Regions from separate parts of the Rhizobium sp. BR 315 genome, predicted to be linked through region 2. Evidence: riboswitches for the same ligand, from Rfam matches in the RefSeq annotation. Region 2 holds a riboswitch; the other holds the start of a gene.
The links. A riboswitch is a leader RNA that binds a small molecule or an ion and turns the genes downstream of it on or off. The one in region 2 is predicted to bind thiamine pyrophosphate.

Region 1 (4,023 bases), on a different contig from region 2:
CAAAGGCTGCGGCGATTGCTGCTCCGAAACCACGCCCGGCGCCTGAAACGATAACGATCTGGTCCTTGATTGGCAGGCTCATCTCTTCACTCCTTCATTGTCCGCCCATAGCGCATGGAAATGCTGCACGGGCCCGTGGCCGCTACCGACCGAGAGCTGACCAGCGGCCGCGACAGCCTGGGCGAGATAGTCCTTAGCCGAGGCGACGGCTTCCGGAAGCGGTAGGCCCTTGGCGATCTCGGCGGCAATGGCGCTGGAGAGGGTGCAGCCGGTTCCATGCGTGTTCTTCGTCGGCAAGCGGTCGGTTTCGAACCAGGTGATGGTGCCGGCGCTTGCCAGCACATCGGGGCTCTCATCGCTTTCGAGATGACCGCCCTTCACGAGCACGGCTGCAGGGCCGAGCTTTGAAAGGGCGAGCGCCTGACGCGCCATATCTTCGCGGCTTCGTGCTTCGGGTTCGTGCAACAGCGCAGCCGCCTCGGGCAGGTTCGGCGTCACGACTGTCGCCAGCGGCAGCAGCTGCGTGGTCAGCACGTCGACGGCATCGGCGGCAAGAAGGGCTGCGCCGCCTTTGGCGATCATGACGGGATCAAGCACGACGGGGACATCGCGATGTCGCGTCAGGATCTCGGCAACGGCGCTCGCGATCGCCGCATTGGCGATCATGCCGATCTTGACGGCATCGACGCGGATATCGGCAAAGATCGCTGCGATCTGATCGGCGACGAATTGCGGAGGCACCGGCTGAACGCCGGAAACGCCCCGCGTGTTTTGAGCGGTCAGTGCGGTCAAAGCAGCCATTCCATAAACGCCGCAAGCCGAAAAGGTCTTGAGGTCGGCCTGGATGCCGGCGCCACCGGAGGGATCGGAGCCGGCGATGGACAGGACGTTACGGATCATTTGCGCGCCTCCCTGATGGCTTTGGCGATAAGGACTGTCGCGGCCGCGGGATCGGGCGTGCCGCATATGGCCGAGACAACGGCCAGCCCGTCTGCCCCGGCCGCCAGCACCGCAGCGGTGTGCTCGGCCTTCAGGCCGCCGATAGCGACCGTCGGAACCGGGCAGAGCTTGACGATGCCGGCGAGCCCGTCGAGGCCGATCGGCTGCTTGTGGTCGGGCTTGGTCTGCGTTGCAAAGACGGGGCCGACCCCGGCATAATCAACGATCCCCGCATCGATGGCCGAGGCGAGGGCCTCGGTCTCTACCGAAAGGCCGAGGATCATATCCGGGCCGATCATCCGTCGTGCCTCATGGGCATCCATATCCTCCTGGCCGATATGCAGGCCATCGGCGCCGATGGCGATAGCGGCCTCGACGTTATCGTTGACGATAAGGCGGGCATTACTACCGGCCAGCATCTGCTTGAGGGCAAGGCCGGTCTCGATCATGGCTGCGGTCGAGGCATGTTTGTCGCGCAGCTGCACGATGGTTGCGCCGCCGGCGAAAGCGGCACGGGCTGTTTCGACCATGCCGATATCAGCGCATAGGACAGGATCCAGAACGAGATAGAGTGAAAGATCGAAGCTTTTCATGCCGTCATGATCCTCGCTTTGGCGGATAGGGTCTCGGCGTCGAGGGCAGCCAGCGCATCGAGAAAGCGCCAGGAAAAGGAGCCGGGGCCATCGGCCGCCGCTCCGGCCTGCTCCCCGGCAACGGCAAAGACGGCGAGGGCCGCGACAGTCGCATCGAAGGGATTGTCGGGCGTGGTCGCCGCGAATGCTCCAACAAGGCAGGTCAGCGAGCAGCCGAGTGCCGTGACCTGAGGCATGAACGGCGAACCGCCGGCGATGCGTCGGGCCTCGCGTCCATCGGTCACGAAATCGGTGACGCCGGTGATGGCGACCACACATTCATGCCGTTCGGCGAGTTGCCTTGCCGATTCCTCAGCCAATTCGACGGGGTCGCGGCTGTCGACGCCCTGGCCGCGGCTGGCGCCACCGGCAAGCGCAATGATCTCCGAAGCATTGCCGCGGATGATCGTCGGCTGCAGCTCCAGCAATTGTGCGACCGCCTTGCGCCGGAAGGCCGTAGCGTAGTGAGCAACGGGATCGAGAACCCAGGGCTTGCCGGTCTCTCTTGCCGATCTTGCTGCGGAAAGCATGCCCGCGAGCCATCCGGTCGATAGCGTGCCGATGTTGATCGTCAGCGCGCCGGAGATGGTGGCGAATTCGGCGGCTTCTTCCTCGGCGTGGACCATGGCAGGGGATGCGCCGGCGGCGAGCATCACGTTGGCGGCGATATTCATCGCCACGAAATTGGTGATGCATTGTACCAATGGCGGGTTCGCCCGCATGGCGTCGAGTAGAGTGCCTGTCGTGGTTTGGTCCGGCATATCGCCCCTTTCAGGCGGGCGAGACGCATAGGGGCGCGAGCAATGTTGCAAAGCCCCGAGCGACTCCCTCCGCCAGCATGATCTGGTTCAGGTTCAAAGGGTGCTTCTCAGCCCGCCGAACAGCGGACGCCCCTGTCTCTCATCCCTTCCTTTGTCGCAGACAACGCCGGCGATGTCATCAGCAAATCGCAAGGGATGTGGTTGGCCGGTCGTGACGGGTGTCACCGGAGCCGCATTAATCCATGCACTCGATGCATGGGTGCAGTGAAGCCTTGGCGCTGCCAAAGAGCAGGAGGTTGGACTATATGTGTCTCATCGAAGTGAACGAAGCGCCAAGCACGGCAGCTCAGCTTCGAATGCCCAAGGAAAGGGGATCATCATGAACGTAGCACGCTCTTTCAATAACTGGCGCAAGTACCGTCAGACGGTCGCTGAACTGGGCCGTATGTCTACCCGCGAACTGCACGATCTGGGTATCGATCGCGGCGAAATCCGCAATGTTGCCCGCGCAGCCCTCGCTGGCTGACAGTCGGCAAGGCTAAGTTATAAGCTGTATTTTGCGAGCGCCTGCCTCCTCCCGAGCAGGCGCTTTTGTTTTGTCCGCATGAAAGCCCGAACCGTGCTCTCTGCCGAAAAATGCTCCAGTCGAGCTTTCTGCTTTTCGCATAGCGCATAGCTGTCTTGCAAAGAAATGCCTATCAACTGAGCAAAAGACTGGTATGTTTAATCCATCGAAGCGATGCACCTCCTCCCGCATCCCTTCGCTTTGCAGGCGCCCTTCTCCTCCTCCCAAGGTCGTCTGCGTGAACAGCGGAACTCCTCCTCCCATCCGCTGTTCGGTTCTTGAAGAAAGCCTGCCGCACCTCCTCCCGCGGCAGGCTTTTTTGTTCTGTCCAAGACCATCAAAGGCATCGCGTGCGCCTCTCGTAAAAATGAACCGACGTCACTATGTGCGACAGGCGTAGCGCGCTACATCGAAGATCACCTCAACCTGATTCACCGAACAAGGAGGATGCCCATGACCGGTTCTGCCGAGTATACGCCGCCGAAGATCTGGACTTGGAACAAGGCGAATGGCGGCCAGTTCGCCAATATCAACCGTCCAATCGCCGGGCCGACCCATGAAAAGGAATTGCCTGTCGGCCGGCATCCTCTTCAGCTCTATTCGCTCGGTACGCCAAACGGCGTGAAGGTCACGATCATGCTCGAGGAGCTGCTGGCGCTTGGTCATAGGGGCGCCGAATATGACGCCTGGCTGATCAGGATCGGCGAAGGCGACCAGTTCGGCAGCGGCTTCGTCGAGATCAATCCGAATTCGAAGATTCCCGCTTTGCTCGACCGCAGCGGCCCCAAGCCGATCCGCGTCTTCGAATCCGCTTCAATTCTGATGTATCTCGCCGAAAAATTTGGCGCCTTCCTGCCGACCGAGCAACCGGCTCGCGCCGAATGCCTGTCCTGGCTGTTCTGGCAGATGGGCAGCGCACCCTATCTCGGCGGCGGTTTCGGCCATTTCTATGCCTATGCGCCGACGAAGATCGAATATGCGATCGATCGTTTCGCCATGGAAGTGAAGCGCGAACTCGACGTGCTCGATCGTCGCCTCGCCGAGAGCGAATATATCGCCGGCAGCGAATACACCATTGCCGATATGGCAATCTGGCCCTGGTACGGCGGCCTTGCCAAGGGCTGGC
Region 2 (4,023 bases):
CGCGGCGTCATTGGCGTCGGCGATCGAGCCGGGGCGCAGGCCGTCGCCGAGCGAGAAGGAGACGTCATAGGCGCGGCAGATATCGCAGATCTCCTCGAAATGCTCGTAGAGGAAGCTCTCGCGGTGGTGATGGAGACACCACTTCGCCATGATCGAGCCGCCGCGCGACACGATGCCGGTGACGCGATTGACCGTCAGCGGGATGTAGTGCAGCCGCACGCCGGCATGGATGGTGAAATAGTCGACGCCCTGTTCGGCCTGCTCGATCAGCGTGTCGCGATAGACCTCCCAGGTGAGTTCCTCGGCAATGCCGCCGACCTTTTCGAGCGCCTGATAGAGCGGAACCGTGCCGATCGGCAGCGGCGAATTGCGGATGATCCATTCGCGGATGTTGTGGATGTTGCGGCCGGTCGAAAGATCCATGACGGTATCGGCGCCCCAGCGGGCAGCCCAGACCATCTTCTCGACTTCCTCTGCCATGGAGGAGGTAACGGCGGAGTTGCCGATATTGGCGTTGATTTTCACCAGGAAGTTCCGGCCGATGATCATCGGTTCGGCCTCGGGGTGATTGATGTTGGCCGGGATGATGGCGCGGCCGGCGGCGACTTCCTGGCGAACGAATTCCGGCGTCACATGATCGGGAATATGAGCACCGAAGCTTTCGCCGTCTCGAACCAACGCTTCTGCCTTGGCCTTTCGACCGAGATTCTCGCGGATGGCGATGAATTCCATCTCCGGGGTGATGATGCCGGCACGCGCATAGGCAAGCTGCGTGACCGCCTTGCCGTCTTTGGCGCGCAGCGGCTGGCGACGTCCGGGAAATTCGGGTGTCAACCGGTCGCCGCTGACGAAGCCATTGTCTTCGGGGCGCACATGGCGGCCTTCGTAGGCCTCGACATCGCCGCGGGCGAGCACCCAGTCGCGGCGGAGCTGCGACAGGCCCTGCTCGATGCTGATATCGGCGCCCTCGATCGTATAGGGGCCTGAAGAATCATAGACGACGACGGGCGGTTCACCCGATGTCGGATGGACGCTGATCTCACGCATCGGCACACGGATATCGGCATGGATGTCTCCAGGAATGTAGATCTTCCTCGAGGCCGGCAGTGGGCCGGTGGTGACGGTCGGAGTGAGGTTTTTTGCGGCAATGTTCATGGTTTGAGGCTCCAAATTGCGGTTGGAGACCCAGTCAATCAGCCGGAATGATGGAAAGACGTCGATATGGATTCCACGCGTGAACCCAGAGCCATCGAGCGCTTGCACCGTCCCTACGCCAGTATGAACTGGATCAGGTTCAACGGGTCACTGCGCCACAACAGGCAAAGCCATATTGTCCAGCAGTATCTCAGCCCCTTGCCGGGACCCCCCTGGTGAATGCTGGAAGGCTAAGCTCTCTCTTCCGCTGCTGTCAACCCTATAGCGACGATCGCATTTCGCCTGGTGGCTCCCAGCTGCGCCGGGCACCGGATGGCTTCGACGGGAACGTTCCACCATGAGTCGAAAATATCGGTGCGCGCCGATCGGAGTTGACCACCAAGCTCGGACTTGTCCAGGATGCCGCCCGCTGGCGCGTTCATGCTTCCGGTAGGGCGCAATCGGCGCCTTTCGGCTTTCGCCAGAGGAGGTTGCATGGGCCTCGCTGTCGGCAGTTGCATTTAGGCAACAGCGATCAAGACTAATGCGCGGGTCGGTTTCACATAATTGACAAACATACGGGCTGTTTGTAAATCGGATGCAGGACACAAGTTGTCTTACGGTCGAGCTATCGGCCGGATCGGTAAAGGCATTTCCAGACCTTTGCCGCGGGGTCAATTGTGGAGGTTCGAGGGGACTCAAGCCAACATTAGGTGCGTATTTGCCGGGCTGCCTGGTCGCGTTTGAACGAGGCCGATCTTTAAAGTGGTATTCCAGCCCTGTACTCGCGGTAGGTTCGAAATGCATATTGCAACCAGGAGTTTATCATGAACATCAAGAGCCTTCTTCTCGGCTCCGCTGCTGCGCTGGCAGCAGTATCCGGTGCTCACGCAGCCGACGCCATCGTTGCTGCTGAGCCGGAGCCGCTGGAATACGTTCGCATCTGCGACGCATACGGTGCTGGCTACTTCTTCATTCCGGGCACGGAAACCTGCCTCAAGATCGGCGGCCGCGTCCGTACCGAAGGTGAATGGTATGATGCCTACAACCCGAACAGCAAGCAGGGCACGCTGTGGCACACCCGTGCTGAGCTGAACGTCAATACCGCTTCCGACACTGAATACGGCCCGCTGAAGACCAACATGGTTATTCGCTGGGATTGGAGCGAAGGCAACACGACCAGCACCAAGCTGCTGTTCGCTAACATCAGCCTTGGTGGCTTCCTCGTCGGTAAGGCTGACTCGCAGTACAATTCGTACATCGGCTACGCCGGCGACGTCATCAACGACGACGTCATCTATGACGGCCCGTACGAGCTGAACCAGATCAGCTATAACTACGATGCCGGCAACGGCTTCACGGCTGTGGTCTCGGTCGAAGACAGCAACTCCAGCGGCTCCGGCGCTTCCTACGGCTCCAGCTGGTGGGCAGACGACAAGGCTAACCACTACGCTCCTGACGCCGTTGCCGGTGTTGGCTACAAGGTTGGCAACTTCGGCTTCAAGGTCGTCGGCGGTTACGACTCGATCGTTGAAGAAGGCGCTATCAAGGCTCGCGTCGATGCCGACTTCGGCGTATTCTCGGCCTTCTTGATGGGTGGTTACAACACCGATGGCAAGAAGCTGAACAAGTATGCCGGCACGAACCTTGACCGTTCTGCTTGCCCCGTTGCTGATGCATCGAAGTGCGGCTGGGGTGACTGGGCCGTTTGGGGTGGCGCTAGCGTTCCGATCAACGAAAAGCTGAAGTGGAACCTCCAGCTCGCCTACACCGACAGCAAGATCTTCGCCGCTACCACGAACCTGAAGTGGAACCCGGTCAAGAACCTGCTCATCGAGCCGGAAGTTTCCTACACCAACTTCGATTCTGTGAACCAGGATCAGTGGGCTGGTATCCTGCGCTTCGAGCGTAGCTTCTAATAAGAGATTACCCGGCCCGCGCCGGGTAAGGGAAGCCTGACGTTCCAATCCGTCAGGCTTCTTCAACTGATCGGTTGACCTCCGATCAAAGAGAAAGGATCCGGCTTTCCCTCCGGATCCTTTTTAGTTTTCGAGCCGCTAAGTTTTTAAGCCGCAGACGTCTCTATTTCCTGCATCTGGGCCGATGGGAACCAGGTCTTCAAAACCATCTTGATGAACATCTGTCCGCAGGGCGCGAGCTGGAAATTGCCCCTGTCGAGCGTCCATTCGGTGATCAAGCCACCGATGACGGCGGTTAGCGCCGAGGCAGCCGTGTCCGGCGTCCAGGGTGCCGGCAACTGCGTCTTCTCGTTCATCAACGTGAAGATTCGCTCAAAATTATCGTGCATATCCTGCCGGAAGGAGCTCGCGCGGCTCGTCGTTCCGTCGCAAAAAGCCATGTCGAGATGCATCATCACCTTCAGCATGCTGCGCTTGCGCGGATCTTGCTGAACGTCCTCGAATATGGCTGCAATCGCATCTGCCACGAGATCGAGTGGGTTGGGCGGCAGCTCGCGCGACATCCGCTCGGCCAATTCCTGAAATGGCTGTTGCGCCTCGTCGCGGATCGCAAACATCAGCCCCTGCTTGTTCTTAAAATGCCAGTGCACCGCCCCCCGCGTAACACCGGCTGTTGTGGCTATCTCCTCGAGGCTGACATTCTCATATCCCTTGTCGAGAAACAGAGCTTTTGCGGATTGCAAAATCTCGCTTCTCGTTTCCGCCGCCTCTTCCTTAGTTCGCCGCATTCAGTTCTCCCCAGAAGCACATTTCTAGCCGTACCCCTCTTTTTTGGTATTTTTATTCCGCCTCGCCGCGTCAGTGCCGGTAACCCCATACACCAGGCAACGTCAGGTGGCGAAGCGAACCCCTAAATACTCCCTAGAAATCGAGAGAGAAAATCGCAACGAGACGTATTCGTCAAGCACCT

Region 1: linked by a shared signal. The riboswitch ahead of thiM (hydroxyethylthiazole kinase) and the one ahead of thiC (phosphomethylpyrimidine synthase ThiC) in region 2 are both predicted to bind thiamine pyrophosphate.

Annotation. Positions count from the first base shown of each region.
Region 1 is NZ_JARWKZ010000015.1:91,199-95,221, reverse strand. Features, by position in the region: gene QD409_RS16980 (3-oxoacyl-ACP reductase) at 1-82, opposite strand, end outside; gene thiD (bifunctional hydroxymethylpyrimidine kinase/phosphomethylpyrimidine kinase) at 79-900, opposite strand; gene thiE (thiamine phosphate synthase) at 897-1,532, opposite strand; gene thiM (hydroxyethylthiazole kinase) at 1,529-2,332, opposite strand; TPP riboswitch at 2,380-2,476, opposite strand; gene QD409_RS16960 (DUF1127 domain-containing protein) at 2,712-2,858, shown strand; gene yghU (glutathione-dependent disulfide-bond oxidoreductase) at 3,351-4,023, shown strand, end outside.
Region 2 is NZ_JARWKZ010000002.1:330,161-334,183, forward strand. Features, by position in the region: gene thiC (phosphomethylpyrimidine synthase ThiC) at 1-1,155, opposite strand, end outside; TPP riboswitch at 1,248-1,379, opposite strand; gene QD409_RS04020 (porin) at 1,962-3,053, shown strand; gene QD409_RS04025 (TetR family transcriptional regulator) at 3,200-3,841, opposite strand.